DNA from 4 places in the Streptomyces sp. NPDC006743 genome. Region 2 is predicted to be linked to each of the others. Evidence: riboswitches for the same ligand, from Rfam matches in the RefSeq annotation. Region 2 holds a riboswitch; each other region holds the start of a gene.

What was found. A riboswitch is a leader RNA that binds a small molecule or an ion and turns the genes downstream of it on or off. The one in region 2 is predicted to bind cyclic di-AMP.
Region 1: linked by a shared signal. The riboswitch ahead of ABZ719_RS30180 (M23 family metallopeptidase) and the one ahead of ABZ719_RS06870 (C40 family peptidase) in region 2 are both predicted to bind cyclic di-AMP.
Region 3: linked by a shared signal. The riboswitch ahead of ABZ719_RS20535 (transglycosylase family protein) and the one ahead of ABZ719_RS06870 (C40 family peptidase) in region 2 are both predicted to bind cyclic di-AMP.
Region 4: linked by a shared signal. The riboswitch ahead of ABZ719_RS29475 (transglycosylase SLT domain-containing protein) and the one ahead of ABZ719_RS06870 (C40 family peptidase) in region 2 are both predicted to bind cyclic di-AMP.

What each region holds. Positions count from the first base shown of each region.
Region 1 is NZ_JBEYJA010000050.1:27,298-34,591, reverse strand. Features, by position in the region: gene ABZ719_RS30195 (DNA topoisomerase IV subunit A) at 1-885, opposite strand, end outside; gene ABZ719_RS30190 (pitrilysin family protein) at 1,144-2,517, shown strand; gene ABZ719_RS30185 (pitrilysin family protein) at 2,514-3,902, shown strand; cyclic di-AMP (ydaO/yuaA leader) riboswitch at 4,100-4,260, shown strand; gene ABZ719_RS30180 (M23 family metallopeptidase) at 4,273-5,031, shown strand; gene ABZ719_RS30175 (GntR family transcriptional regulator) at 5,285-5,941, shown strand; gene ABZ719_RS30170 (HPr family phosphocarrier protein) at 6,260-6,541, opposite strand; gene ABZ719_RS30165 (GNAT family N-acetyltransferase) at 6,745-7,294, shown strand, end outside.
Region 2 is NZ_JBEYJA010000005.1:152,413-159,706, forward strand. Features, by position in the region: gene ABZ719_RS06855 (lysophospholipid acyltransferase family protein) at 1-452, shown strand, start outside; gene ABZ719_RS06860 (alpha/beta hydrolase) at 747-2,336, opposite strand; gene ABZ719_RS06865 (ANTAR domain-containing protein) at 2,747-3,106, opposite strand; cyclic di-AMP (ydaO/yuaA leader) riboswitch at 3,522-3,736, shown strand; gene ABZ719_RS06870 (C40 family peptidase) at 3,740-4,213, shown strand; gene ABZ719_RS06875 (ATP-binding protein) at 4,460-4,918, opposite strand; gene ABZ719_RS06880 (helix-turn-helix transcriptional regulator) at 5,138-5,998, shown strand; gene ABZ719_RS06885 (DUF397 domain-containing protein) at 6,044-6,274, shown strand; gene ABZ719_RS06890 (8-amino-7-oxononanoate synthase) at 6,348-7,294, opposite strand, start outside.
Region 3 is NZ_JBEYJA010000024.1:14,222-21,515, forward strand. Features, by position in the region: gene ABZ719_RS20525 (septum formation initiator family protein) at 1-166, opposite strand, end outside; gene eno (phosphopyruvate hydratase) at 345-1,631, opposite strand; gene ABZ719_RS20535 (transglycosylase family protein) at 1,950-2,687, opposite strand; cyclic di-AMP (ydaO/yuaA leader) riboswitch at 2,692-2,858, opposite strand; gene ABZ719_RS20540 (transglycosylase family protein) at 3,041-4,237, opposite strand; gene ABZ719_RS20545 (cytochrome P450) at 4,370-5,692, opposite strand; gene ABZ719_RS20550 (nucleoside triphosphate pyrophosphohydrolase) at 5,778-6,761, opposite strand; gene ABZ719_RS20555 (SurA N-terminal domain-containing protein) at 7,108-7,294, opposite strand, start outside.
Region 4 is NZ_JBEYJA010000048.1:500-7,793, forward strand. Features, by position in the region: gene ABZ719_RS29470 (polyprenyl synthetase family protein) at 1-625, opposite strand, end outside; cyclic di-AMP (ydaO/yuaA leader) riboswitch at 1,328-1,522, shown strand; gene ABZ719_RS29475 (transglycosylase SLT domain-containing protein) at 1,527-2,021, shown strand; gene ABZ719_RS29480 (HAD family hydrolase) at 2,034-2,840, opposite strand; gene fahA (fumarylacetoacetase) at 3,194-4,405, shown strand; gene ABZ719_RS29490 (M56 family metallopeptidase) at 4,821-5,759, shown strand; gene recQ (DNA helicase RecQ) at 5,860-7,294, opposite strand, start outside.

The DNA.
Region 1 (7,294 bases), on a different contig from region 2:
CTTCGCGCCGACCAGGTCCTTGATCTTGGCGATGACCTTCTCCGGACCGACCGCGAAGGGCAGCTCGGTGACGACGAGGCCCTTGCGGCGGGCGGTCACCGTCTCCACCGAGACCGTGGCGCGGATCTTGAACGTGCCGCGGCCCGACTCGTAGGCGTCCCGGATGCCGGACAGGCCGACGATCCGCCCGCCGGTGGGCAGGTCGGGGCCCGGCACGTGCCGCATCAGCGCGTCCAGGTCCGCGTTCGGATGACGGATCAGGTGCCGGGCCGCCGCGATGACCTCGCCCAGATTGTGCGGCGGCATGTTCGTGGCCATGCCCACGGCGATGCCCGACGCGCCGTTCACCAGAAGGTTCGGGAAGGCGGCGGGCAGGGCCACCGGCTCCTGCTCCTGGCCGTCGTAGTTCGGCGCGAAGTCGACCGTGTCCTCGTCGATCGACTCGGTCATCAGGCTCGTCGCCTCGGCCATGCGGCACTCGGTGTACCGCATCGCGGCGGGCGGGTCGTCGTTGCCCAGGGAACCGAAGTTGCCGTGGCCGTCGACCAGCGGGACACGCATCGAGAAGGACTGGGCCAGCCGCACCAGCGCGTCGTAGATCGACGCGTCGCCGTGCGGGTGGAGCTTGCCCATGACCTCGCCGACGACACGGGCGCACTTCACGTAGCCGCGCTCGGGGCGCAGGCCCATCTCGTTCATCTGGTAGACGATGCGGCGGTGCACCGGCTTCAGTCCGTCCCGGGCGTCCGGCAGGGCGCGCGAGTAGATGACCGAGTACGCGTACTCGAGGAAGGAGCCCTGCATCTCGTCGACGACGTCGATGTCGAGGATCTTCTCCTCGTAGGGGTCGTCGGGCGGCGGGGTCTTCGTGCTGCGGCGGGCCATCGCTGCCGGCTCCTTGCTGAAGCGTGTGACGGGATCTGACGCCGACCATTGTGGACCGCCGGACTGACAACGTGGACCGGACCCCGCCCCGGAGGGTCCCGCGCGCCCCGCGCGCGGGACCCGTCCGCCCCGATCCGCTTCCGCTCCCGGCGTACGGCGAGCGGGAACTTCGCCAGCGGTCCGCACGCTTGCATACAGTGGCAGGACCGGCAGGAACAGGGCGGTTCCCGGACCGCCACCGCGATCGAAGGGACGTACATGCCCATGGGTCACACGGCCACAGCCGAGGCAGGCTCCGGCGGCCTGACAGCGACCGAGCACCGCCTGGCCAACGGCCTGCGCGTGGTGCTCTCCGAGGACCACCTGACCCCGGTCGCGGCGGTGTGCCTCTGGTACGACGTCGGCTCCCGCCACGAGGTCAAGGGGCGTACCGGCCTGGCTCACCTTTTCGAGCACCTGATGTTCCAGGGCTCCGCCCAGGTCAAGGGCAACGGCCACTTCGAACTGGTGCAGGGCGCGGGCGGCTCCCTCAACGGCACCACCAGCTTCGAACGCACCAACTACTTCGAGACCATGCCCGCCCACCAGCTGGAACTGGCCCTCTGGCTGGAGGCCGACCGCATGGGCTCGCTGCTCGCCGCGCTGGACGACGAGTCGATGGAGAACCAGCGCGACGTCGTCAAGAACGAGCGCCGCCAGCGCTACGACAACGTGCCCTACGGCACCGCGTTCGAGAAGCTGACCGCCCTCGCCTACCCGGAGGGCCACCCGTACCACCACACGCCCATCGGGTCCATGGCGGACCTGGACGCGGCCACCCTGGAGGACGCGCGCGCGTTCTTCCGGACGTACTACGCGCCGAACAACGCCGTCCTCTCGGTCGTCGGCGACATCGACCCGCGGCAGACCCTCGCGTGGATCGAGAAGTACTTCGGCTCCATCGCCGCCCACGACGGCAAGCCGCAGCCCCGCGACGGCTCGCTGCCCGAGGTCATCGGCGAACAGCTGCGCGAGGTCGTCGAGGAGGAGGTCCCGGCCCGCGCCCTGATGGCCGCCTACCGGCTCCCGCACGACGGCACGCGCGCGTGCGACGCGGCCGACCTCGCGCTGACCGTCCTCGGCGGCGGCGAGTCCTCCCGGCTGTACAACCGGCTGGTGCGCCGCGACCGCACGGCCGTCGCCGCCGGGTTCGGCCTGCTGCGGCTGGCCGGCGCGCCCTCCCTGGGCTGGCTCGACGTGAAGACCTCCGGCGACGTCGAGGTGCCGGTCATCGAGGCCGCCATCGACGAGGAACTGGCCCGGTTCGCCGAGGAGGGCCCGACCGCCGAGGAGATGGAGCGCGCCCAGGCCCAGCTGGAGCGCGAGTGGCTGGACCGGCTCGGCACGGTCGCGGGCCGCGCCGACGAACTGTGCCGCTACGCCGTCCTGTTCGGTGACCCGCAGCTCGCCCTGACCGCCGTCCAGCGGGTCCTGGAGGTGACGCCCGAGGAGGTCCAGGAGGTCGCCAAGGCCCGCCTGCGCCCCGACAACCGCGCGGTCCTCGTCTACGAGCCGACCGCCCCCGACGCACAGGAGCAGGCACCGGACGCGGACGCCGCGGCCGGCGACGACACCGAGGAGACGGCGAAGTGAGCGAACTGGCCACCATGGAGTTCCACCCCCGTCCCCAGGCGGGCGAGGCCCGGCCGTGGGCGTTCCCGGCCCCCGAGCGCGGCACGCTGGACAACGGCCTGACGGTGCTGCGCTGCCACCGCCCCGGCCAGCAGGTCGTCGCCGTGGAGGTGCTCCTCGACGCACCCCTGGACGCCGAGCCGGCCGGCCTGGACGGCGTCGCCACGATCATGGCGCGGGCCTTCTCCGAGGGCACCGACAAGTACTCCGCCGAGGAGTTCGCCGCCGAACTGGAGCGCGCGGGCGCCACCCTGGACGCGCACGCCGACCACCCCGGCGTACGGCTCAGCCTGGAGGTCCCGGCCTCCCGGCTGGCCAAGGGGCTCGGGCTGCTGTCGGACGCCCTGCGGGCACCGGCGTTCGCCGAGTCCGAGGTCGAACGGCTGGTGCGCAACCGGCTCGACGAGATCCCGCACGAGCTGGCCAACCCCTCCCGCCGGGCCGCCAAGGAACTCTCCAAGGAGCTGTTCCCGGCCACCGCGCGCATGTCGCGCCCCCGCCAGGGCACGGAGGACACCGTCGGCGCCGTCGACGCGTCCGCCGTCCGCGCCTTCTACGACCGGCACGTGCGCCCCGCGACGGCCACCGCCGTGGTCGTCGGCGACCTCACCGGCATCGACCTCGACGAGCTGCTGGGCGAGACCCTGGGCGCCTGGACCGGTTCGCGGGCCGAGCCGCGGCCCGTGCCGCCGGTCACCGCCGACGACACCGGCCGCGTCGTGATCGTGGACCGGCCCGGCGCCGTCCAGACGCAGCTGCTCATCGGCCGGACCGGCCCCGACCGGCACGACCGGGTGTGGCCGGCCCAGGTGCTCGGCACCTACTGCCTGGGCGGCACCCTCACCTCCCGCCTGGACCGCGTCCTGCGCGAGGAGAAGGGCTACACCTACGGGGTGCGGTCGTTCGGCCAGGTGCTGCGCTCCGCGCCCGACGGCACCGGCGCGGCGATGCTCGCCATCAGCGGCTCGGTCGACACGCCGAACACCGGGCCCGCGCTGGACGACCTGTTCACCGTGCTGCGCAAGCTGGCCGCCGAGGGCCTCACCGAGGCCGAACGGGACGTCGCCGTGCAGAACCTCGTCGGTGTGGCGCCGCTCAAGTACGAGACGGCCGCCGCCGTGGCGAGCACGCTGGCCGACCAGGTCGAGCAGCACCTGCCCGACGACTACCAGGCGACGCTCTATCAGCAGCTCGCCGGGACCGGCACGGTGGAGGCCACCGCGGCGGTCGTCAGCGCCTTCCCGGTGGACCGGCTGGTGACGGTGCTCGTCGGGGACGCGGCGCAGATCAAGGAGCCCGTCGAGGCGCTCGGCATCGGCCCGGTGACCGTCGTCACCGCCGAGTAGCGCGGCCCGGCACGCGCGCGTGGGGCCCTGGTGACGGACGCGTCACCAGGGCTCTGTGATGTCCGGATTGGGGGAGTGGCTGCGCTTCTGCCCTGTGGCCTGCGCTACAAAAACCCGGATCCGTTTGGGATCGGAAAGCGGGCCCGTCTAGCGTCGGTCCGGCTGTTCGTCGGGCAGTGCGCCGCACCCGCGGCACCGGACAGTCATCGCCGAGTCCCCGTACGGCGCGAGCCAGGGGAGCCGGGGACCCACGCAGTCCCTGGGGTGAATCGGGCGCCGCGCACGCGCGCGGGGCCCGTAGGAGACCTTCCTGCTCCGAACCCGTCAGCTAACCCGGTAGGCGAGAGGGAAGGAAAGGACCAGCCACCACATGGCGTTCACGCGCGCCACCGGGAAGCACCGCCGTCCCGGCCGGGTGCAGCGCACCACCGCCCGCGCGGCGGGTGTCGCGGCCCTCACCACCACCGGCGTCATCGGCACCCTCGCCGCCTCGCCGGCCCTGGCCGCCGAGACCCCGGCCCCCGCGGACACCGGCCTCACCCCGGTCGTCAGCCTCGGCGACACCGTCGCCGAGCGGGTCGACGCCCAGGCGGCCGCCCAGCTGGAGGCGGCCCGGCACAAGCAGGCCGAGGAGGCCGCGCGCAAGCGGGCCGCCGAGCAGGCGAAGAAGGCGCGCGAGGCCAAGGAGCGGGCCGCCCGCGAGGCCGAGCGCGAGCGCCTCAACACCTTCGTGCCGCCGATCACCGGCTCGTACGTCTCCACCGGCTACAAGACCGGTGGCTCCCTGTGGTCCTCCGGCTCGCACACCGGCATCGACTTCCACGCCGCGAGCGGCACCGCGGTGCACGCGGTCGGCGTCGGCACCGTCGTGCAGACCGGCTGGGGCGGGGCGTACGGCAACCAGATCGTGATCAGGATGGCCGACGGCATGTACACCCAGTACGGGCACCTGTCGTCCATCGGTGTCTCGGTGGGCCAGCAGGTCACGCCGGGGCAGCAGATCGGCCTGTCCGGCGCCACCGGGAACGTCACCGGCCCGCACCTGCACTTCGAGGCGCGCACCACCCCCGACTACGGCTCCGACGTCGACCCGATCGCCTACCTGCGCAAGCACGGCGTGCACGTCTGACGGCGGCACCTGCGAGGGCGTGCCCGTCCGAGGGCCCGTACCGCCGAACACGTGGACGCTGATCACGCGGACATCTGAACGACACCGAAAACCCCGGCCGCCCGGCCGGGGTTTTCGGTATTCCCGGGCTCCGCGTTGACCAAAAAATAACCCCGGATTCCGTCGTGCGGTCGGAAATTCCCGCGCATTGTCATAGAGTCGCCGGAACACGCGTTCGTCGCGGAGTTCCACGGGATCAATGCGGAGGTCGGTCATGCGCGTTCCGGCGCACTCGGTGTGCACGGCGATCCGGGACGACATCGTCGCCGGCGTCCACGAGCGCGGTGCCCGGCTCGCCGAGGAGGTCCTCGCCCGGCGCTACGGCGTCTCGCGCGTGCCCGTGCGCGAGGCCCTGCGCACCCTGGAGGCCGAGGGTTTCGTCGTGACCCGCCGGCACGCCGGCGCGTGTGTCGCCGAGCCCACCGGGCAGGAGGCCGCCGACCTGCTGGAGATGCGCCTCCTGCTGGAGCCGCTGGGCGCGGCGCGGGCCGCCCAGCGGCGCACCGAGGCCCATCTGAAGGTGCTGCGCGGCCTGGTCAGGCTGGGGCGGGAGCGGGCGGACAGCGGCGGCGAGGAACTGCGGTCCCTGGCGGCCTGGTTCCACGAGACCCTGGCGCAGGCCTGCGGCAGTCCCGCGCTGACCGCCGTCCTGACCCAGCTCCGGTACAAGATCGCCTGGATGTACGGGGTGCCGGACCCGGCCGACCCGGTCGAGGCCTGGGACGAGCACGGGGCGATCGTGGACGCCGTGGCGCGCGGCGACGCCGAGCGCGCCCGGGCGCTCACCGCCCTGCACACGGAGCGGGTCACCGCCGCGCAGCGTGTGAGGGCCCCGAAACGTCCCGTCAACACTTCGGGCGTCCGGCATTAACAAGGCTGCCGTATACAAAGAGGAAATCGACCCGAAGAAGCACCGGACCGCTATTCGCGCACCATGAATTCGCGCGTTTTTCCGGCGTGCGTCCGGTCGCGTTCTCGGTATGCGCCCGATCGCGTTCCGCCGGGCGCCACGATCGCGATTTTGTGCGCGCGAACTCTTCCGGAACGCGGGAACACGCGAAAGCCGCGCCGCCCGGAAAGAAAAGGGCGACGCGGCTTTCGTGTGCGCTGCGCCGTGCGGCACCGCGGCCGGTGAGCGGCGGCCGGGCGGAGCCGTGGCCACGCCCGGCACGCGGTGCGCGGTGAGCGGTCAGACGGTCTCGGGAAGCTCCTCGAGACCCTCGGCGACCAGCTTGGCCAGCCGGTCCAGGGCGGCGTCCGCACCCTCGGCGTCGGAGGCGAGGACGATCTCCTCGCCGCCCTGCGCGCCGAGGCCGAGGACGGCCAGCATGGAGGCCGCGTTGACGGGGTTGCCGTCGGCCTTGGCGATCGTCACGGGGACCCCTGCGGCCGTGGCGGCCCGGACGAAGATGGAAGCGGGGCGGGCGTGGAGGCCCTCGGCCCAGCCGACGTTGACGCGGCGCTCAGCCATGTGATGCTGCCCTTCAGTGTTTCAGGTTGTCTAGACCAGTTTCCCATACGTGAAGCACGTCCCGGACGGCACCGCAACCGGTGTCCCGGCGGTGCCGGACCGCGGCCTCGGTCCGGCAGGTGCCCGCCCGGGCGCGTCCTCGCGCGTGGTGCTCCACAGACTGCCTCGCGCCGCTGTCGGACGCGAGCCGTACTCTGGGGCCCATGCGCACCTCGTCGGACCGGCACGAGTATCCCGCCCACTGGGAGGCGGACGTGGTGCTGCGCGACGGCGGCACCGCGCGGATCCGCCCCATCACCGCCGAGGACGCCGACCGGCTGGTCAGCTTCTACGAACAGGTGTCGGACGAGTCCAAGTACTACCGCTTCTTCGCGCCCTACCCGCGCCTGTCCGCGAAGGACGTCCACCGCTTCACGCACCACGACTTCGTGGACCGGGTGGGACTCGCGGCCACCATCGGCGGCGAGTTCATCGCCACCGTACGCTACGACCGCCTCGGCGCCGCCGGAGCGCCCGCCGCCGTGTCCGCCCCCGCCGTCTCGTCCGCCTCCGCGTCCGCCGCCTCCGCGCCCGCCGACGAGGCCGAGGTCGCCTTCCTGGTGCAGGACGCCCACCAGGGCCGCGGCGTCGCCTCCGCCCTCCTGGAGCACATCGCGGCGGTCGCCCGCGAGCGCGGCATCCGCCGTTTCGCCGCGGAGGTGCTGCCCGCCAACAACAAGATGATCAAGGTGTTCACCGACGCCGGGTACACCC
Region 2 (7,294 bases):
CGGGCAAGGAAGCGGGCCGGGCCGCCATCCGGGAGGGCCTCGGGGTGCTCCGCAGGGGCGAACTCCTCGGCATCTACCCGGAGGGCACCCGGTCGCACGACGGCCGCCTGTACAAGGGCAAGGTGGGCGTCGCGGTGATGGCGCTCGATGCGGGGGTGCCGGTGGTTCCGTGCGCGATGATCGGCACGTTCGAGGCCCAGCCGCCGGGCCGGGCCGTCCCGCGGATCCACCCCGTCGTCATCCGCTTCGGCGAGCCGCTCGACTTCTCCCGCTACGCCGGCATGGAGGGCGAGAAGGCGGTCCTGCGCGCCGTCACCGACGAGATCATGTACGCCATCCTGTCGCTGTCCGGGCAGGAGTACGTCGACCGGTACGCGGCCGACGCCAAGGCCGAGCAGAGCGCGGCACAGGCCGGCCGGGACCGCAGGTTCCCGCGGGCGCCGCTGACCTGACCGGCGGCGGACGGCGAAAGGACGGCCTGCGGCTGCGGCACGGCGAGGGGACGACCGGCGGCTGCGGCACGGCCACGGGACGACCGGCGGCCGCCGCACGGCCCAAGGACAGCCGCGGGCTGCGGCACGGCGAAGGACGGCCAGCGGCGCCGCACGCAAAAGGACGACCGTCGGCTGCCGCACGGCGAAGGGACCGTCTGCGGCTGCCGCACGGTGAAGCTACCGCCGGCGGCTGCGGCACGGCGAAAGGGCGGCCGGGAGATCCGGCCGCCCCTCACCGCGCCTGCCGGACCGCTAGGGCTTCGGCGTGGCGTGCGGACCGCAGGTCACGTCCGCCCCGTCCACCTCGCCGGTGAGCAGGTAGGCGTCCACGCGGCTGTTGATGCACGGGTTGACCAGGCCGGTCACCCCGTGGGAGCCCGCGTCCTTCTCGGTGATCAGACGCGAACCCTTGAAGCGCTGGTGCAGCTCGACGGCGCCCGGGTACGGGGTGGCGGCGTCACGCGTGGACTGCACGATCAGGACCGGCGGCAGCCCCTTGCCGGTCTTGACCTCCAGCGGGGTCCGCTGCTTGACCGGCCAGGTGGCGCACGGCAGGTTCATCCAGGCGTTGGACCAGGTCAGGAACGGGTACTTCGCGTTGAGCCGGGTGTTGTCCCGGTCCCACTTGTGCCAGCTCGTGGGCCACTTGGCGTCGGCGCACTCGACGGCGGTGTACACCGCGTTGCCGTTCTCCGTGGCGATGTTGCCCGCGGTGTCGGACATGTCGGGGGCGGCGGCGTCGATCAGCGGCTGGGGGTCACCGGCGAAGTACTTGCTGAACGCCGTGGCCACCGGCACCCAGGAGGAGTCGTAGTACGGGGGGGTCTGGAAGAAGCCGAGCAGTTCGGCCGGGCCGACGACCCCGCCGATCGGGTTCTTCTTCGCGGTGGCGCGCAGCTGGAGCCACTTGGCCTGGACGGCGTCCCGGGTGGTGCCCAGGTGGAAGCTGGCGTCGTTCTTGGCGACCCAGTCCTGCCAGTCCTTCCAGCGGCCCTCGAAGGCGATGTCCTGGTTGAGGTTGGCCTCGTACCAGATGTTCTCCCGGGCCGGGTTGACGACGCTGTCGACGAGCATCCGGCGCACGTGGCCGGGGAACAGCGTGCCGTAGACGGCGCCGAGGTAGGTCCCGTAGGAGACACCCAGGTAGTTGATCTTCTTCTCGCCGAGCGCGGCGCGGATGACGTCCAGGTCGCGGGCGGTGTTCGGGGTGGTCATCTGCTCGAGCATCGCGCGGCCGGTGCGCTCGTAGCAGCCTTCCGCGTACTCACGCGCCAGCTTGCGCTGGGCCAGCTTGTCGGCCTCGGAGTCGGGCACCGGGTCCGGCTTGGGCGCCTTGACGTACTCCTGCGGGTCCGCGCAGGAGATGGGCGTGGAGTGGCCGACGCCGCGCGGGTCGAAGCCGACGAAGTCGTAGGCCTTCGCCACGTTGGCCCAGACGGGGTTCTTGGAGGTGACCCGGGCCGGGAAGCGCAGGCCGGAGCCGCCCGGACCACCCGGGTTGTAGACGAGGGCGCCCTGGCGCTCGCCCTTGGTGCCGGTGTTGCCGATCCGGTCGACGGCGAGCTTGATCTGCTTGCCGTACGGGTGGGCGTAGTCGAGCGGAACCGAGACGTAGCCGCACTGGATCGGCTTGGCGAGCCCCCAGTCGGCGGGGCAGTCCTGCCAGTCGATGCCGGCCCTGGCGGCGCGGTCCGCGGCGACGGCCGCGCCGCGGGCCTCCCGGTCCTGGCCGTGACGGCTGTCCGCACTGGCCGCGGGGGCCGCCACGGCACCGGCTATCAGGGTCGCCGTGACCAGCGCGCCGGCCGAACCGAACACCACAGCGCGGTTCTTCGGTCTCATAGCCCTCAAGTGGGACCTCCCCGTACATCGTTGCGAATTGGGTACGGGGGATCCTTCCGGCTGTGAGGCGCCTGAGAACAGGGGTCGTTGACCTTCTTTGCCAATCCGATAACCGGCGTATGGTGTTCCGCTCAGCGGAGACGGGAGGGGGGCCCGGCCGGGGCCGGGCGATCGGGGCCGTGGGGGCGGTACCGCCCGGGCTGCGTCGCGGAGTCCGGGGGCGGCCCTGGTGCCGCCAGGGGCGGGGCCGCGCCGTCCGGTGCCGGCCGACGAGAGGGGTGGCCGGGGACCGGCCGGTCCCCGGGCCGGCGGCACGGAGGACAGGAAGGCGGGGTGGACGGCACGGAGGACAGGGAGGGCGGGTTGGCCGGGAGGCCGGGCCGGGGTGGCAGGGGTGCTTCCGGTGGCGTTCAGGGCGCGCAGTGGCGCGCCGGCCCGCGCGCGGCGTGCCGGTCGAGCGCCCGTCTCAGCTCCTCCAGTTCGGCGCCGGACAGGGCGCCGCCCTGGGCGAACTTCAGGATGTGCTCGGCGACCGTACGCACTTTCGTGTTCGTACGCTGCGAGACCTCGCGCAGGACCCGCCAGGCGCTCTCCGGAGGGACGCGTCCGACGGCCACCAGGGCCCCGATGGCCTGGTCGATGACGGCGTGCGAGGTCAGGGCACGCTGCAACTGCTCGTTCTCCTCGTGCAGCCGCTCGTGCTCCGCCACCAGGTCGGTGACGGACAGCGGCTGGAGCGGATGCCGCCTGGACATCGCGAAGAACGCCATGGAGATCCCCTGGGTCGTCGAGCGGCCACAGTTCCGACTCCAGCTTGCTCCATGAGGGCCACGCGCACGACCGGAACGGGCGGCACGGGCTCCCCGGCGCCGCGGGCCGGCCCCGCCGCTGCGCCGGCGGAGCCGAAACGGCCCAAATGACGTACCGCCTTTCGGCGTAGGAAAACGTCCTTTTTCCGGGGCCGTTCGGGTTGCGCGGCGCGTCTGCCCGGATGGCGGAACGGTTTCTTCCGCTGCTGGTCCGGGGCTCGCCGGAGGTGGGGACAGCCGTTCGAGCGCAGAGGTGTCCACCCGAACGGGCGAGCGGTGAGTAACAACACAAACCTCCGGTTCCGTTGGGATTTTCGGACATCCATAGGTGAAGATCCCTGTCTGACGACAAGCCCCCGCCACAACGGCGGGGCGGTCCGGGCGGACGCCGAGTCCTGCCGCCGCCCGGATGACCGGTCGACAGGAGTGGATCGGCAGGAGTGGAGGACCCAAGCACGACGGGTCGCCGGAACGGTCACGCCATGGCCGGATCGAGCTGCCCTTGGGGTGAAGCCGCGCGCCGCGCGGCCGGGCTACTTCGCCAGCCCGAATCCGACAGGTCATCCTTCACAGGCGGCTGACGAAGGGTTGCGCATGACTGCGCTCAATCGTGTCCCGTCGCTCATGGCCCGGGCCGGCACGGCCTCGGCCCTGACCCTCGCCGCCGTCGGCGGCTCGATCGTGGTGCCCGGCGTCGCCTCCGACGCCTCGGCCGCGACCATGGCGACGAAGGCGCTGCAGATCGCGGCGTCCAAGAAGGGCTCCCCCTACCAGTGGGGGGCCACGGGACCCCGCAGGTTCGACTGCTCCGGGCTCACGCTGTACTCCTTCAAGAGGGCGGGCAAGAAGCTGCCCCGCACGGCCGCGCAGCAGTACAACAAGTCGCGGCACATCTCCTCGAAGAGCCGCCGGGCCGGGGACCTGGTGTTCTTCCACTCGGGCTCGTACGTCTACCACGTCGGCATCTACGCCGGCTCGGGCAAGATCTGGCACGCGCCGAAGACCGGGGACGTGGTGAAGCTGGAGAAGATCTGGACCAGGAGCGTCTGGTACGGCCGGGTCAGCTGACCCGCCCGGGGGTGCCGGCGGCGCCGCGGAAGACCGCCGGCACCCCCGGGCGGCGCACACGCCCGACGGGCCACGGGCGCGAAAACGACGCGGCCGGCTGACGGCTGACGGCTGACGGCTGACGGCTGACGGCTGACGGCTGACGGCTGACGGCTGACGGCTGACGGCTGACGGCTGACGGCTGAGTACACCGCGGCGGCTGCCGTGCCGCGCGGGTGACGGCGGGACCCAGGTCCTTCGCAGCTCTTAGGGCTGCCGCACGCCCGGTGCCGTGACCGGGTGGGTGTGCACCGGCCACGGCAGGTCCACGCTGACCGTCTTGCCGCCCTCGCGGGTGGGACGCACGGTCACCCTGCCGCCGCACTCGGCGGTGAGCCAACGGATGATCACCATGCCCCGGCCGTTGTCCTGCTGGACGGCGGCCGGCAGGCGTCTGGGGAACCGGGGGTGGCTGTCGGTGACCCCGATGCGCAGCTGTTCGTCGCGGTCGAGGACCAGGTCCACCCTGAAGGTGGGCGACTGGCCGAGGGTGTGCTGTACCGCGTTGGTGGCCAGTTCCGAGACGATGAGCCGCACGGTGTCGGCGGTGTCCGTGTCCGACGGCAGACCCCACTCCGCCAGCGCGCCGACCGCGTAGGTACGGGCGGCCGCCACCGAGGCGGGATCGCTCGGCAGGGTGACGGATGCTTCCAGGTGGTCTGCCATGGCGACGTCGTCCCTTTCCCGCGGGACCGCGGTCGGACACGGAGCGGATGGTTTCGAGTACGGTCCCGGACTGGTGCTTCGCCGTCAGAGTGCCACCGCCGGGCGGGTCACGGGTGGCGATCCGCCAAGATGTGCATATATCTGTCCCTCGAAGCGGTGAACTCTGCGGCGGGAGGCCGTGGGTGACGCCCGTTCGGGAAGAAGTGAGGAGCCGGTTCCATGCAGCACGGTCCCGCGGTGCGCCGCCGCAAGCTCGGCGCCGAACTGCGCGCGCTGCGCAGCGATGCGGGTCTCACCAGTGGCGAGGCGGCCCGGCTCGTGGGCTGGCACCAGTCGAAGGTGAGCCGGATCGAGACGGGCGCCAGCGGCGTGAAACCGTCCGACGTGCGCTCCCTGCTGGACGCGTACGCGGTCCGCGACGCCCAGCTGCGGGACCTGCTGATGATGCTGGCCGGCTCCGACGACGGTGACGGCAGGCACCACTGGTGGCACGCCTACCGCGGGGTCCTGCCGCCGACGTACCGGGACTTCATCAGTCTGGAGTCGCAGGCGAGCGCGATGCGCACGCTGGAGACGACGGTCGTCCCGGGGCTGCTGCAGACACCGGAGTACGCCCGCGCGGTGACCCGGGCCGCCGTGGACGGGCTCGACGAGGACCGGCTGGACGCGCTGGTGGAGGTGCGGCTGGCCCGTCAGGCCGTGCTGCGGGGCGACCCGCCGCTGACACTCGAGGCGGTGCTGGACGAGGCGGTGCTGCGCCGGGAGGTCGGCGGCCCCGAGATCATGGCGCGGCAGCTCGAGCGGCTGTCGGAGGCGGCGCGGCTGCCCCAAGTGACCCTGCGCGTCCTGCCGTTCACCGCGGGGGCGCATATCGGCCTCACGTGCCCTTTCGTCATCTTCTCATTTAAGAACACTTCTGATCTGGATGTGGTCGTTCTTGACCACTTGACGAGTAGCCTCCATCTGGAGCGGAAAGAAGATGTGGAGGCCTACACCGAGGCCTTCGACACCCTTCGGTTCCACGCACTGTCGATCGAGGACTCGTCGGCCTTCATCGCCGGGATGCACCAGGGCAGGTGACGGCGCGCGAACGGGTCACGCCTTGTCGGACGTCAAGGAGGCACCATGTCCGCTCTGCCTCGTCACGTACCTTCCGCGACCGGTCTGCCCGGCGTGCGGTGGCTTCGCAGCAGCTACAGCACGGGAGCGAACAACTGCGTCGAGACAGCCCGGCCGGCCGCGCCGCCGTACCCCGGACTGCTCGCCGTGCGCGACTCCAAGGACCCGGCCGGGCCCGCACTGCTCTTCTCCCCGGGGAGCTGGGCGGAGTTCACGGCCGCGGTGCGCCACCTCTGAGGTTCGTCGCGACACCGTCGGGCGTTTCCCGGCCCCCGCCGTCACCCGCGGCGCACGGCCGTGTCCCCCCGGCTCACGGTCGCGTCCCGCCCTCTCGTGGCCGGGTCTCCCCGATCACTCGTACAGCACGTTCGATCTGTGCAGCGGACAGGTCCGCGCGGGCGGTCAGCCTGAGCCGTGACACGCCGTCGGGCACGGAAGGAGGACGGAAGCAGCCCACGGCCAGGCCCGCCGCGCGGCAGTCGGCCGCCCACCGCACGGCGTCCCCCGCAGAGGGCGCGCGCACGGAGACCACCGCAGCGTCCGGGCGCACCGCCCGCAGTCCCGCGGCGGTCAGGCGCGCGTGCAGTCCGGCCGCCACCGCCCGCGCCCGCGCCGCGCGCTCCGGTTCACGGCGCAGCAGGCGCAGTGCGGCCAGGGCCGCGCCCGCCGCCGCGGGGGCGAGTCCGGTGTCGAAGATGAACGTCCGGGCCGTGTTGACCAGATGGTCGATCACCCGGGCCGGTCCGAGCACCGCTCCGCCCTGGCTGCCCAGGGACTTCGACAGCGTGACGGTGACGACCACGTCGTCCGCGCCCGCGAGTCCCGCCGCGTGGGGGGCTCCCCGGCCGCCGGCGCCGAGGACGCCGAGACCGTGCGCGTCGTCGACGACCATGCCGGCGCCCTGCTCCCGGCAGACCTCGGCGAGGCGGCCGAGGGGGGCGGCGTCGCCGTCGACGGAGAACACCGTGTCGCAGACGAGGACGGCCTCACCCGCGTGCGTGCCGAGCGCCTTGCGCACGGCGTCCGGGTCCGCGTGGGCGACGACCTGCGTGCTGGCGCGGGCCAGCCGGCAGCCGTCGATGAGCGAGGCGTGGTTGCCCGCGTCGGAGACGATGAGCGAACCGTGCGGGGCGAGCGCGGTGACCGCGGCGAGGTTGGCCGCGTACCCGGAGGAGAAGACCAGGGCCGCCTCGGCACCGCAGAACTCCGCCAGTTCCCCCTCCAGTTCGCGGTGGAGCGCGGTGGTGCCGGTGACCA
Region 3 (7,294 bases), on a different contig from region 2:
CCACCATCGAGCACACGACGAGCGCGAGCAGCGCGGCGCGCCCGGTGAGCCGGGAGCGGCGGGCCTGGCGCCGGGTCTGGGAGCGGTAGACACGGGCCGCGGTCTGCTCGCCGAGCAGCCTGAGCCTGGTCGCGGTGGAGAACCGGTCCCGGTCCTTCACGGCCATCGTCCCGCCTCCCGTCGGTCGTCTCGTACGCGCCGCACACGCGCGTACGTCCCCGGACACGGTACGGGACCGGGTACGGGGACGTACGGGCGACTGGCTGAGCCTCACTCTTCGCGGCCCGGCTCGGCCGTGGTGCGGTTCAGCCCTCGAAGCGGCTGTTCAGCCCTTGAGCCGCTGCTCAGCCCTTGAAGCGAGGGAAGGCGCTGCGGCCGGCGTAGACCGCGGCGTCGTCGAGGATCTCCTCGATGCGCAGCAGCTGGTTGTACTTGGCGACGCGCTCGGAGCGGGCCGGGGCGCCGGTCTTGATCTGACCGCAGTTGGTGGCGACGGCGAGGTCGGCGATGGTGACGTCCTCGGTCTCGCCGGAGCGGTGCGACATCATGCACTTGAAGCCGCTGCGCTGGGCCAGCTCGACGGCGTCCAGGGTCTCGGTGAGCGAACCGATCTGGTTCACCTTCACCAGCAGGGCGTTGGCGGCGCCCTCCTCGATGCCGCGGGCCAGGCGCTCGGGGTTGGTGACGAACAGGTCGTCACCGACGAGCTGGACCTTCTCGCCGAGCTTGTCGGTGATGATCTTCCAGCCGGCCCAGTCGTCCTCGAACAGCGGGTCCTCGATGGAGACCAGCGGGTAGGCCGCGACCAGCTCCTCGTAGTACTCCGTCATCTCGGCGGCGGAGCGCTCCTTGCCCTCGAAGAGGTACGCGCCGTCCTTGTAGAACTCGGAGGCGGCGACGTCGAGGGCCAGGGCGATCTGCTCGCCCGGGGTGTAACCGGCTTCCTTGATGGCCTCGAGGATGAGGTCGAGGGCCTCGCGGTTGGAGCCGAGGTTCGGGGCGAAGCCGCCCTCGTCGCCGAGGCCGGTGGCCAGACCCTTGCCCTTCAGGACCTTCTTGAGGGTGTGGTAGACCTCGGTGCCCCAGCGCAGGGCCTCGGAGAAGGACTCCGCGCCGATCGGGGCGATCATGAACTCCTGGATGTCCACGTTGGAGTCGGCGTGCGAGCCGCCGTTCAGGATGTTCATCATCGGCACCGGCAGCAGGTGCGCGTTCGGGCCGCCCAGGTAGCGGAAGAGCGGGAGGTCGCTGGCCTCGGAGGCGGCGTGGGCGACGGCGAGGGAGACGCCGAGGATGGCGTTGGCGCCGAGCGAGCCCTTGTTGTCGGTGGCGTCCAGGTCGAACATGGCCTGGTCGATCAGGCGCTGCTCGGTGGCGTCGTAGCCGACCAGCTCCGGGCCGATCTGCTCGATGACGGCCAGGACGGCCTTCTCGACGCCCTTGCCCTGGTAGCGGTTCGGGTCGCCGTCGCGCAGCTCGATGGCCTCGAAGGCGCCGGTGGAGGCGCCGGACGGAACGGCGGCACGACCCGTGCTGCCGTCGTCGAGGCCGACCTCGACCTCGACCGTGGGGTTGCCTCGGGAGTCCAGGATTTCCCGGGCTACGACGACGTCGATGGACGGCACGAGCATCTCCTTCGTGGATGTGACGCTGAAAGTGCGGGGCGGTCTGCCTTGCGGCTGTGCCTTGCGACTAGAGCCTAACCGTCCCGGGCCGCCGACCGACCGACCGACCGTCCCGTGGACAGGGTGACGGTACACATTGTTCCAGCACGGAACAAAGGGCGGAGGGGCGGGGACGCGAACGGGAAGTGAAAAAGCCCCGCCCCGGTGCGTACGGGGGAACACGCACCGGGGCGGGGAGCCCGTGGGGACGGGGGCGGCCCCACGCGGCCTCCATCGTGGAGGCCGCGCCTGGGGAGGGCCTGGGGTACGGCTAGCGGCTCGCTGTCACTTCAGGTGGAGCTGCTGGCCCGGGTAGATGAGGTCGGCGTCGTCGACGATGTCCTTGTTCAGCTGGAACAGCTTCTCCCAGCCGCCGCGCACGCCGTGCTCGGTGGCGATGGAGCTGAGGGTGTCGCCGGCGGTCACCTTGTACTCGCCGTCACCCTTCTTGACCTTCTTGCCGGTCGGGGTGGTGACGGTCTTCTTCGGGGCCGGACGCGTCGCGGAGCGGTCGGCCGCCCGCTGCTCGGTCGAACGGGTCGAGGTGCTGCTCTTGGAGCTGCTGGAGCTGCTGCTCGACGAGGACGACGAGGAGGAGGAAGAAGAGGAGGAGGAGGAGGACGACGAGGAGCTGCTGCCGCCGCTGGAGGAGGCGCCGGACAGGCCCTTGCCGCAGACCGGCCAGGCACCCTTGCCCTGGCCCGCGAGCACCTTCTCGGCGACGGCTATCTGCTGCGACTTGCTCGCCAGGTCGGCGCGCGAGGCGTAGGCGGTGCCGCCGTACGCGGCCCAGGTGGAGTTGGTGAACTGCAGGCCGCCGTAGAAGCCGTTGCCGGTGTTGATGGACCAGTTGCCACCGGACTCGCACTGGGCGACCGCGTCCCACTCGGAGGTGGTGGCGGCGGAGGCGTTGCCGGCCGCCATCAGCGGGCCGGCGACGGCGACACCGGCGACACCGGCGAGTGCGATGGCGCGGGTGGCCTTGGACGGACGACGATGCTTGCCCTTGCCGGAAAACAGCATGGAAGGATCCCCTCACCGACGCCTGCGAGGTGAGCTGTCGGGTTCGGGCCGGTTGAGTTGCCCGGCCGTGCCCTTGGGGAGGCACGGCTTCACCCCCAGCCGCTCCGGTCGTCCGACCGGCGCGGCAACTTACCTTGGGTCCCCCGCTCCTGCCTTCGGCGCTCGAAGCGACGACTGTTCCCGTACGGCCGCTGGCAGGATTCGGCGTTGCGGCAGCCGGGGCTCGCGGTGGCGAGCGGTCATGACCGTAGACAGGTGATCGGCCGGATTTCAAAGACGATCAGGGCTTCTGAGACTCATCCCACACTTTCACCGAATGGGACATTCGACGCGAAGCGTGACGTGAACTCCGCCTACTTTCGGGCGTTTTCAGCGGGGACATCCAGGCTCTGACCGGCGACGATGTGGTCGGGGTCGGCGCCGATGGAGCCCTTGTTCGCGTCGTAGAGCGCGTGCCATCCGCCGTGGAGGTCAAGGGAGTCGGCGATGGACGTGAGGGAGTCGCCGGTGCGGACGGTGTAGGAGGCGGCGGACGAGGCGTGGGCGGCGCCGCCCTCGCGCGAGGCGTGCCGGCCGCCCGTCGCGCCCGTACGGCCCTCGGCGGCCCCTTCGTCGGCACTGCCGCCGCGGTGGCGGCCGCCTCCGAGCGCACCGGTGTCGACGAGGGCCGAAGAGCCGACGCTCTGCCCGTAGTTGTCCGGGGAGCCGGACTCGTCCCCGCCGCCGGAGCCGTCCGGCCACGGGGTGGTGTCGGACGCGTCCGGGCCGTGGGAGGTGCCGGACTTGGGCGGGTTGCCCGTCTTGGTGGGCGAAGAGGGCGAAGTGGAGGGCTTCGTGGCGGAGTCGCCCGGTGCGCCGCTCCCGTGGGCGGAGCCGACTCCCTTGGGGGTCTGCGCCGAAGAGCCGGACGAACCGGACGAGTCGCCCGTACCGCTCTGCGTGCCGTCAGGCAGACCCGGGTCGTTCACGCCGGACGGCCCCGAACCGTCCGCCCCGCCGCGCCCCTCGGAGTCGTCGGCGCCGTCGGCTGAACCGGACGATCCGGAGGAACCGGAGGAGCCAGAGGTGCCCGAGGACCCGGTCGAGCCGGAGGAGCCCGCAGTGGTCCCGTCCGAGCCGGACTTCGAGGACGACGAGTCGCCGCCCACGCCCGTGTCGACGTCCGCCGCGCCGGAACTCCTGGTGAGCCCGGAGAGCAGCCCGCAGGTGTGCCAGGCGCCGGGACCGCGGTCGGCGAGGATCTTCTCGGCCACGGCTATCTGCTGGGAGCGGCTGGCCTGGTCGGCGCTGGCCGCGTAGGACAGGCCGCCGTACTTCTCCCAGTCGTCCTGGGTCAGCAGCAGGCCGCCGTAGTAGCCGTTGCCGTTGTCGGCGCTCCAGGAGCCGCCGGTCTCGCACTGTGCCACCTTGTCCCAGGTGGTGCCGTCGGCCGCGCTCGCGCCGGAGGCGGCGACCAGGGGGATGGCGATGGCCGATCCGGTCACTCCGGCGGCGACGATGAGGGCCGGAGCCTGACGGGGGCGACGGTGACGACCGTTCCCGGAGAGCATGCGGAGACCTTTCGCACGACAACAGTGACCGGCGTGGCGGGAGGCTGGAAGGCCCCGGCGTCACACTGATGGGTGAAAGTAGCCGGTGACGATCACTTGTCACAAGTTAATGCCGCACAGATCACGTGACGATCACATAGTTGAGCGCGTGTCACCTTCGTGGCCGTCAGTGCCGGGGTGTACGGCCCCGAAGCGCACGGGCAGGGTCCGCAGCCCGCGCATGATGAGGCCGCCGCGCCAGCGCAGGTCCGCCGGGTCGGCGTCGAGCCGCAGGTCGGGCAGCCTGGTGAGGAGGGTGGCCAGCGCGGTCTGTCCCTCCAGGCGCGCGAGGGGGGCGCCCAGGCAGTAGTGGATGCCGTGCCCGTACCCCAGGTGCTGGTTGTCGCGGCGGCCGAGGTCGAGGGTGTCGGGGTGGGCGAACCGCTCCGGGTCGCGGTCGGCTGCGGCGAGGACGACCAGGACCGGGTCGCCGGCGGCGATGTCCTGCCCGCCCAGGGTGAGCGGCCGGGTGGCGAACCGCCAGGTCGCCAGCTCCACCGGCCCGTCGAAACGCAGCAGTTCCTCCACCCCGGTCTCCAGCAGTCCCCGGTCGCCGCCGGCGAGGGAACGCTGCAGCCGTTCCCGCTCGCCGGGGTGGGTGAGCAGGGCGTACATGCCGTTGCCGATGAGGTTGACGGTCGTCTCGAAACCGGCGAACAGGAGGATGAAGGCCATCGCGGCGGCCTCGTTCTCGGTGAGGTGCTCGCCGTGGTCGGAGGCGCGGATGAGACCGGAGATGAGGTCCTCGCCCGGGGTGGGTTCGGCGGGCAGCGCCTCGCGCTTGCGGTGGATCAGCTCGGCCAGGTAGCCGCGCATCTTCTTCACCGAACGGGCCACACCGCCCCGGGGGCCCTTGCCGTGCCGGATCATCATGCCCGCCCAGTCCCGGAAGTCGTCCTGGTCCTCGCGGGGGACGCCGAGCAGGTCGCAGATGGCGTAGATGGGCAGCGGGAAGGCGAACTCGTGGATGAGGTCGGCGGTGCCGCGCGCGGCGAAGGAGGCGATGAGGCCGTCGGCCAGTTCCTGCACGCGCGGCGCGAACTCGGCGACCCGGCGGGGCGTGAACGCCTTGCTGACCAGCCGGCGCAGCCGGGTGTGGTCCGGCGGGTCGATGTTCAGCAGATGCGTCATCAGGTCGGCCTTGCGCTCGCCGGGGATGCCGGTCCTGCCCCGGGCGTGCGCGGGCTCGTCGTGGTGGGCCGGGTTCTTGGACAGCCGGGAGTCGGCGAGGGCCTGCCGGGCGTCGGCGTACCGGGTGACCAGCCAGGCCTCCACACCGCTGGGCAGCCGGGTGCGGTGCACGGGGGCGTGCTCGCGCAGCCAGGCGTACGCCGGGTAGGGGTCGCTGGCGAATTCCCAGGTGAACAGCGGGGGCGGGGCGGGGACGGAGGAGGGGGTGTCCGGCTGGTCGTGCATGGGGCGACAGTAGCCGCCTGGGCGGAGGGCGGCCGGGCGGGGCGGGCGGACGCCTCGGGTCCGCGCCCCCCTTCTCCCGGCGCTCTCAGGCGCCCTCCGTCTTCCTGATCGCGTCCCTGTACGCGCGGGCCGCCGCCCGCAGTGCCGCCTCCGGGTCGACCCCATCGGTCTCGGCGCGGGCGGCCAGGGCCAGGAGTTCGTAGCCGATGCCCTCGCCCCGGGGCAGGGGCACCTGGAGGCCCGCCGTGCGTGCCCGCGAGGCGAGTTTCGCCGCGAGGGCGAGGCCGGGCTGGTGGACGGGGACGCCGTCCGTGACGGAGGCGCGCCGCTTCTCCTCCGCCTTGGTGCGCAGCCAGTGCTCCTTGACGTCCTCGGGGGTCTCGGCGCTCTCCTCACCGAAGACGTGCGGGTGGCGGTGGATCAGCTTGGCGACGATGCCGCCCGCGACGTCGTCGACCGAGAAGGGCTCCTCGGGGTCCTCCTCGGCGATACGGGAGTGGAAGACGACCTGGAGCAGCACGTCCCCCAGTTCCTCGCGCAGCTCGTGCCGGTCACCGTCCTCGATCGCCTCGACCAGCTCGTAGGCCTCCTCGATGCCGTACTTCGCCAGGCCCTGGTGGGTCTGCCGGGACGACCAGGGACATTCGGCGCGGATGCGGTCCATCACCTGCACCAGGTCGAGCAGGCGGGCGCCGGGCAGGTCGTAGGAGGCGGGGAGCAGCTCCAGCTCCGGCATGGCGAGGCGGCCGGAGCCGGCGAGCCGGGCGAGGCCGTCGGTGAGGGCCGGTTCGCCCTCGCCCGTGGCCACGACCACGACCGTGCGGCCGCCGGCGCAGGCACCGACCAGGTCCTCCGCGGTCGGGGACGCCTCGGTCACGGTGACGCCCGCCTCGCGCAGGTACGGCAGTTGCGGATGCGTCCCGTCCGCGCACAGCACCCGGTCGGCCGTGCGCAGCGCCTGCCAGGCGGGCCAGGACAGCAGGCCGGGGGCGACCCGGTGGCTGGTGGTGAGCAGGACGATGCGGCCGGCGGGGGCCGTCTCGGCGGTGCGGGCGGAGGTCGTGTTCACCCTTCGAACGTAACGCACGCCACGGACGCGCCGAGGAGTTGTCCACAGGCCGGGGAGATCCCGGACCTGCGCCACCGCGCACCCGCTCCCGCAGGGGCCGCCGGGGCCGGTCCGACGGGGCGCGGTACGACGACGAGCGGGCCGCTGGGGCCGGTCGACGACCGGGCCGTCCGGGCCGACCCGACGGCGAAGGGCCGCCCGGCCGACCCCACGGCGAAGGGCTGCCGGGGGGCTGTCCGTCCCGGCCGGGCCGCCCCAGCCGTCGGGCGTCAGGCCCCCGGGGGTTCAGGCCGTCTGGTGTCACGCCCCCGGGCATCAAGGCCGTCTGGTGTCACGCCCCCGGGCGTCAGGCGGCCTGCTGGGTGGCGGGCGCCGAGACGTCCCGCAGCCACGGCGTCTTCGCCGCGACCCCGCCCTTCTGCACGTCCCAGCTCCCGTAACGCGGGTTCAGGTCGACGTGGAGCGCGCCGGACGCGGCGGAGAGGGCGTTCCAGAAGGCCGGCCTGCTGGTGTCCGTGTTCAGCTTCGCCGCG
Region 4 (7,294 bases), on a different contig from region 2:
CGTACTGCGTCAGCACGTCCACGACCGTCTCGTCGGCCCCGGACATCATCGCGCCGAACCGGCACGACACGGCCACCAGCGATCCCGTCTTGCCGCCCAGCACGTCCAGGTAGTGCTCGACGGGGTCCCTGCCGTCCTGCGGCCCCGCCGTCTCCAGGATCTGGCCGGTGACCAGCCGTTCGAACGCCAGCGCCTGCACCCGGACGGCCTCCGGGCCGAGGTCGGCGAGGATCTGTGAGGCGCGGGCGAAGAGGAAGTCGCCGGTCAGGACCGCCACCGAGTTGCCCCAGCGGGTGTTCGCGCTGGCCACGCCGCGTCGCACGGCGGCCTCGTCCATCACGTCGTCGTGGTACAGCGTCGCCAGGTGGGTCAGCTCCACCACCACGGCCGACGGCACGATGCCCGGCGCGTACCGGTCGCCGAACTGGGCCGCGAGCATCACGAGCAGCGGGCGGAACCGCTTCCCGCCCGCCTTGACGAGGTGCTGGGCGGCCTCCGTGATGAACGGGACCTCGCTCTTGGTGGCTTCGAGCAGCCCTTCCTCGACAGCCGCCAACCCGGCCTGGACATCGGCTTCGAGAGCCTGGTCCCGCACGCTCAGCCCGAACGGCCCGACGACGGTCACGAGGGGTCTCCTGTCTGCTGGTGTCTGCTGGCGCTACACGGTTTGTCGATAGGTCGCTGCCATCACTCAAGTCAGCGTATCCGGTCACGTTTCGATCACCGATAGCGCCCACCGATACAGGCCAGGTGGTATCGGATCACGACCGATATGTTTTCGATCACCACGTATGAACAGATATTTATCGACTCACTCCTCCCTACCCTGCCCCCTCCCGGGCCTCACACCGAGCACGACAGACCGGGACGGCCCGCGAGGGGCCGCGGCGACGGACGGCCACGGAGCGCGACGAACCCTTGTCCGCGTGAACGGAGCCACAGCCTCACCGAACGTGACAGCCCCCACCACCTCTCCCCTGCCCCGCCCCGACACGACCACTCCCCGCCTCTTCCCCGCCCCACCGCGCCGAAGGAGTCCGATTTACCCTTATTAGCATTTCAATTCCCGTTGGCCGTAAATGCTCCTGGCCGGATTATTCCGTGAGTTGGGTCACGCGCGGCCCGCCGCCCCGCCACTGCCCCGCACACCCCCGCTTCCCTTGCCCCGCATACGAGTTGACCGTTGGCAGAAGCAAAGGATCAAGCGCCCAAAACGCCCCGGATCAAGGTCAACTAGGGCGATGTATGAATCAGGTACTTGTTCGGGACATGTGCTCTCGCATACGTTCCCGGCCAGTCGGGTGGACGCCGAATCCTGCCACCGCCCGACATCCATCGACCGAACCACTTCATGGCAGGAGCGGGGGACCCAGGTAAGTCGCCGGGCCGGAGCGCCGTACGTCGTCCTACGTCGTACGCCGTGCCGGAACGGCTCGGGGTGAAGCCGTGCCACCCGAGGGCACGGCCGGGCACCTCCCCGCCCGAACCCGACAGCTCACCTCGCAGGCGACGGAGAGGAATCCCCCATGCCTGCAAACGGTCAGCGCCGTTCCCGCACCGCCCGCCTCGTCCGCACCCTCGCCGTCTCCGGTACGGGTGCCGCCGTCCTCGCCCTCCCGCTGATCGGCGCCACCAGCGCCTCCGCCGCCCCGGCGGCGACGACCACGGCCACCGCCAAGACGGTGAGCACGGTCGCCTACCCCAACACCCTGGACGGCTGGATCCGCGAGTCGCTCGCGATCATGGGCCAGAAGGGCATCCCCGGCACGTACAACGGCATCTACCGCAACGTGATACGCGAGTCCTCCGGCAACCCGCTGGCCATCAACAACTGGGACTCCAACGCCGCCAAGGGCATCCCGTCCAAGGGCCTGCTCCAGGTCATCCAGCCGACCTTCAACGCCTACCACGTGGCCGGCACGTCGTTCGACATCTACGACCCGGTCGCGAACATCACGGCCGCCTGCAACTACGCGGCCGCGCGCTACGGCTCCATCGACAACGTCTTCAGCGCGTACTGACGGATCCGGCTCTCAGACGAACAGTCGCTCGAGGACGACGGCCACGCCGTCGTCCTCGTTCGACGTGGTGACCTCGTCGGCGACCGCCTTCAGCTCCGGGTGGGCGTCGGCCATGGCCACTCCCCGGGCGGCCCACCGGAACATGGGGATGTCGTTCGGCATGTCACCGAAGGCGAGGGTGTCCTCGGGCCCCAGCCCCAGCCGCCCGGCGGCCAGGGCCAGACCGGTCGCCTTGGTGATGCCGCGGGGCTGCAGCTCCACGGTCCCCGGGCCCGACATGGTGACCGTGACGAGGGAACCGGCCACGCCCCGGGCCGCCGCCGCCAGCTCGTCGTCGGACAGGACGGGATGGCGCAGCAGCACCTTGCTGATGGGCGCGCGCCACAGGTCGTCGCGCCGCGCCACCCGCTGGGCGGGGAGCGTGGGGTGCGGCATGCGGTACTCCGGCTCGATGAGCGTGAGCCCGTCCACCCCGTCCTGGTCGACCGCGGCGTACACCTCCCCCACCTCCGCCTCGATCTTGCCGAGCGCCGTCTCGGCCGTCTCCCGGTCGAGCGTCCGCGACCACAGCAGGCGGTCCGAACCGGCGTCGTAGAGCTGTGCGCCCTGGCCGCACACCGCGAGCCCCGTACTGCCCAGGTCCTTCAGCAGCGAACGTACCCTCGGCGCGGGCCGGCCGGTCACGACGAGGTGCCGGGCGCCTGCCGCCGTCGCCCGCGCGAGTGCCGCGAGGGACCGCTCGGACAGGGTGTCGTCGCCGCGCAGCAGCGTTCCGTCCAGGTCGGTGGCGATGAGGGCGGGGGCGTGGGGAGCGGGCATGATCAGAGAATACGGATCCGCCACGCGGGTGACGTACGGGAACAGGACGGTGCGGCCGGTGCGGGGCGGGTCCTCCACCATGCGGTCCGCCTGTGCCGTCCCCTCGGCCGACCGGACGAACGCGCGGTCCCCGCAGAGCGGATCCGCCCCGTCCGCGTCCCCGGAGACACCGCTCCCGAATCGCCCGCCCCGGCACCCGGATTCGGACATCGCGAACTCTTTCGACACTGCCCAAGACGGCACCTCCCCCGTAACGTGTGGCGCGACCACATGAACGTGTGGCCCGGTGGCCCAGGCGCGCCCAGGTGCCGCCCCCATGGAACGCACGGCACACGAAAGAGAGGCAGAACCCGATGCCCCCCTTCGAGGTCCCCGAGGGCGACCCCTTCGGTCCGCACAACCTTCCCTACGGTGTCTTCTCCCGCGCCGGATCGCAGGAGCGGACCGTCGGCGTCCGGCTCGGCGACCACGTCCTGGACGCGGGCGCGGCGGCCGTGGCGCTCGGCTCCCCCTACGCCGCCCTGCTGGCACGGCCGACCCTGAACCCGCTGCTCGCCGCGGGCCGCACCGCCTGGTCGGACGTGCGGCGCGCGCTGACGGCGTGGGTGACCGTGCCCGCCCACCAGGAGACCGTGGCGCCGTTCCTGCACCCGCTGTCCTCGGTGACCCTCCACCTGCCCTTCGAGGTCGCGGACTACGTCGACTTCTACGCGTCCGAGAACCACGCCCGCAACGTGGGCCGGATCTTCCGCCCGGACGCCGAGGACTCGCTGACGCCCAACTGGAAGCACCTGCCGATCGGTTACCACGGCCGCTCCGGCACGGTGGTCGTGTCGGGCACGGACGTCGTACGCCCTTCGGGGCAGCGGAAGGCCCCCACCGACCCCGCCCCCGTCTTCGGCCCTTCCATCCGGCTGGACATCGAGGCCGAGGTCGGCTTCGTGGTGGGCGTGCCCTCGCGGCTCGGGCAGCCGGTGGCCCTCGCGGACTTCCGCGAGCACGTCTTCGGACTGTGCCTGCTCAACGACTGGTCGGCGCGGGACATCCAGGCCTGGGAGTACGTCCCCCTCGGCCCCTTCCTCGGCAAGTCGTTCGCCACGTCGGTGTCGGCGTGGATCACTCCGCTGGACGCGCTGGAGGACGCACGGCTGGCCCCGCCGCAGCGCACGCACCCGCTGCTGCCGTACCTGGACGACTCCGAAGAGGAGCCCGGCGGCTACGACCTGCGGATCTCCGTCGCGATCAACGGACACGTCGTCTCTCGGCCGCCGTTCTCCACGATGTACTGGACGGCCGCCCAGCAGTTGGCCCACATGACGGTCAACGGCGCCTCGCTGCGCACCGGTGACCTGTACGGGTCGGGCACGGTCAGCGGACCGGAGCCCGCCCAGCGCGGCTCGCTCCTGGAACTCAGCTGGAACGGCCGCGAACCGATCGAACTCCCGGACGGCAAGCGGACGTTCCTGGAGGACGGGGACGTGGTGACGCTGTCGGCGTGGGCGCCGGGCGCGGGCGGGGTCCGGGTGGGGCTGGGAGAGGTCACGGGGCGGATCACGGCGGGGTGACACCCCAGCCGTCGGAGCGGAGACCGCGCGGGACCGGGCACCGCCGGACCACGACACGGGGCGCCCCTCTCAGCCGCCGTGACGGAGATCCTGCCGGCCGGTCGCCGCCGGACCATGACTGGGGGCGCCCGTCCCCGTCATACTGGCGGCGGACCGGGTGGCGCGCACCGCACCGGCACGCGCACCGTGCCCGCACGGTCCGCGCGACACCACCGCGAACACCCGTCGGCCCCACCGCGCACCGCACGCCCGTACCACTGCGGGGACGGCCGCCGGCACCACCGCACCGCACGCCCCGCTCCACCGGCCGTCCCCAGACCCACCGCACCACGCGCAGCACAGCACCAAAGCACAGCCCGTTCCACCGCACGACCCGACACCCGCCCACCTCCGATCAGGATCCGGAGACCGTGGCATGACCGTCTGCCTGCTCCTGCTGAGCGCCGTCGCTCTGGCGGCCGCCGTGCCGGTTCCCCGCGCGCTGACCCGGGCGCGGTGGCCCGAGCGGGAACCCGTGGTCGCGCTGTGGGTGTGGCAGTGCCTGGTGGCCACCGTCCTGCTGTGCTGTCTGGCCGCCCTGGTCCTGGGCGCGGCGGCGGTCTTCCACACCGTGCGCGACCGGGTGTTCGCCCCCGCGCCGGACGCCGTGACCGCCGCCTACGACCTGTCGGTCGCGCCGGCCTGGGCAGCCGCCCTCACCCTGCTCCTGGCGTGCGGCGCCGCCTGGACCACCGCGATGCTCGGCCGTGAACTCGCCGAGGCCCGCCGTCGCCGCGGCCTGGCCCGCGCCCACCTGCGCGAACGCGCCCCCGACCTGCCCGCGGGCCTGCCCGTGGCGCGGGGGCCGATGCTGGTGCTGGAGGACGAGTACCCCGACGCGTGGTGGATGCCCGGCCATCCGCCCCAGCTCATCGTCACGACGGGAGCGCTGCAACGCCTGACGGGCCACCAGCTCGACGCGGTCCTCGCCCACGAGCGCGGCCACGCCCGCGCCCACCACGACTGGCTGCTGCACCTGTCGACCGCGCTCGCGACCGGCTTCCCGCGCATCCCGCTCTTCGCGCACTTCTGCGACCAGACCCACCGCCTGGTCGAGCTGGCCGCCGACGACACCGCCTCCCGCCGTCACGGCCACCTCACCACGGCCCTCGCCCTGATCGAACTCAACCAGCACCGCGGCGTCCTCTCCTGCGCCTCCAGCCACCGTCTGCTCGGTGAACGGGTGGACCGCCTCCTGGAGCCCCCGCCCCGGCTGGACCGCAGGCGCCGGGCCCTGACGACGACGGTGGCGGCCCTGGTACCGCTGCTTCCCCTGCTGATCACGTTCGCCCCCGGACTGACGGCGCTGGGGTGACGGCGCCGGGCGGACGGCGCTGGAGTGACGGGCCCAGGCGGGGCAGAGCTGGAGTGGCGGCGCCGGGCGGGCGCGCGCACCATGGGGCCCGCCCCGCCGCTCATATCCAGTCGTCGTCCGGTTCCGGCTCGGGCTCCGGGCCAGGGTCAGGGCCCGCACCGGCGCCGAACCGGTCGTCGGCCCCCTCGGCCGGTGCCGCCAGCGAGTCCAGAACCCGGATCACGCCCTCGCCGTACGTCGCGAGCTTCTTCTCGCCGACGCCGCCGACCGTGCCGAGCCGGTCCACCGACGTCGGCCAGGCCGTGACGATCTCGCGGAGCGTGGCGTCGTGGAAGATGACGTACGCGGGAACGCCCTGCTCGCGGGCCTGCTCGGCGCGCCAGGCGCGCAGGGCCTCGAAGGCGGGGAGCAGGTGCTCGGGCAGTTCGGCCACGGCGGCCTTGCCCTTGCTCCGCCCGGAGGCGGACGAGGACGACCGCGACGCGGCCGGCCGCTTCGGTTCCTTGCGCAGCGGTACCTCGCGCTCCGCGCGCAGCACCGCGCCGCTGGCGTCGGTCAGCACCAGCGTGCCGTACTCGCCCTCCACCGCGAGCAGGCCCTGGGCCAGCAACTGGCGCACGACCCCGCGCCACTCCCCCTCGGACAGCTCGGTGCCGATGCCGAAGACGGAGAGCTGGTCGTGGTCGAACTGGATCACCTTGCCGGTGCGCTTGCCCAGCAGGATGTCGATGATCTGCACGGCGCCGAACTTCTGCCCGCGCTCGCGCTGGAGCCGGACCACCGTCGAGAGCACCTTCTGGGCGGCGACCGTGCCGTCCCACGTCTCCGGCGGGGTCAGGCAGGTGTCGCAGTTGCCGCAGCCGGACTCCTGCGGTTCCTGGCCGAAGTAGGCGAGGAGCTGGCCGCGGCGGCAGGCGGCCGTCTCGCACAGGGCGAGCATCGAGTCCAGGTGGGCGGCGGCGCGGCGGCGGAAGGACTCGTCCCCCTCACCGGTCTGGATCAGCTTGCGCTGCTGGATGACGTCGTTGAGGCCGTAGGCCATCCAGGCCGTCGACGGCAGGCCGTCGCGGCCCGCGCGGCCGGTCTCCTGGTAGTAGCCCTCGACGGACTTCGGCAGGTCGAGGTGGGCGACGAAGCGGACGTCCGGCTTGTCGATGCCCATGCCGAAGGCGATGGTGGCGACCACGACCAGGCCGTCCTCGCGCAGGAAGCGGGACTGGTGCGCGGCGCGCGTGCCCGCGTCCAGGCCCGCGTGGTACGGCACCGCCCGGATGCCGTTGGCCGACAGGAACTCGGCGGTCTTCTCCACCGAGTTGCGCGACAGGCAGTACACGATGCCGGCGTCGCCCGCGTGCTCCGCGCGCAGGAAGGCCAGCAGCTGCTTCTTCGGGTCGGCCTTGGGCACGATCCGGTACTGGATGTTGGGCCGGTCGAAGCTGGCCACGAAGTGCCGGGCCTGCGGCATGTTCAGCCGCTGGGTGATCTCCTGGTGCGTGGCGTGGGTGGCGGTCGCGGTGAGCGCGATGCGGGGCACG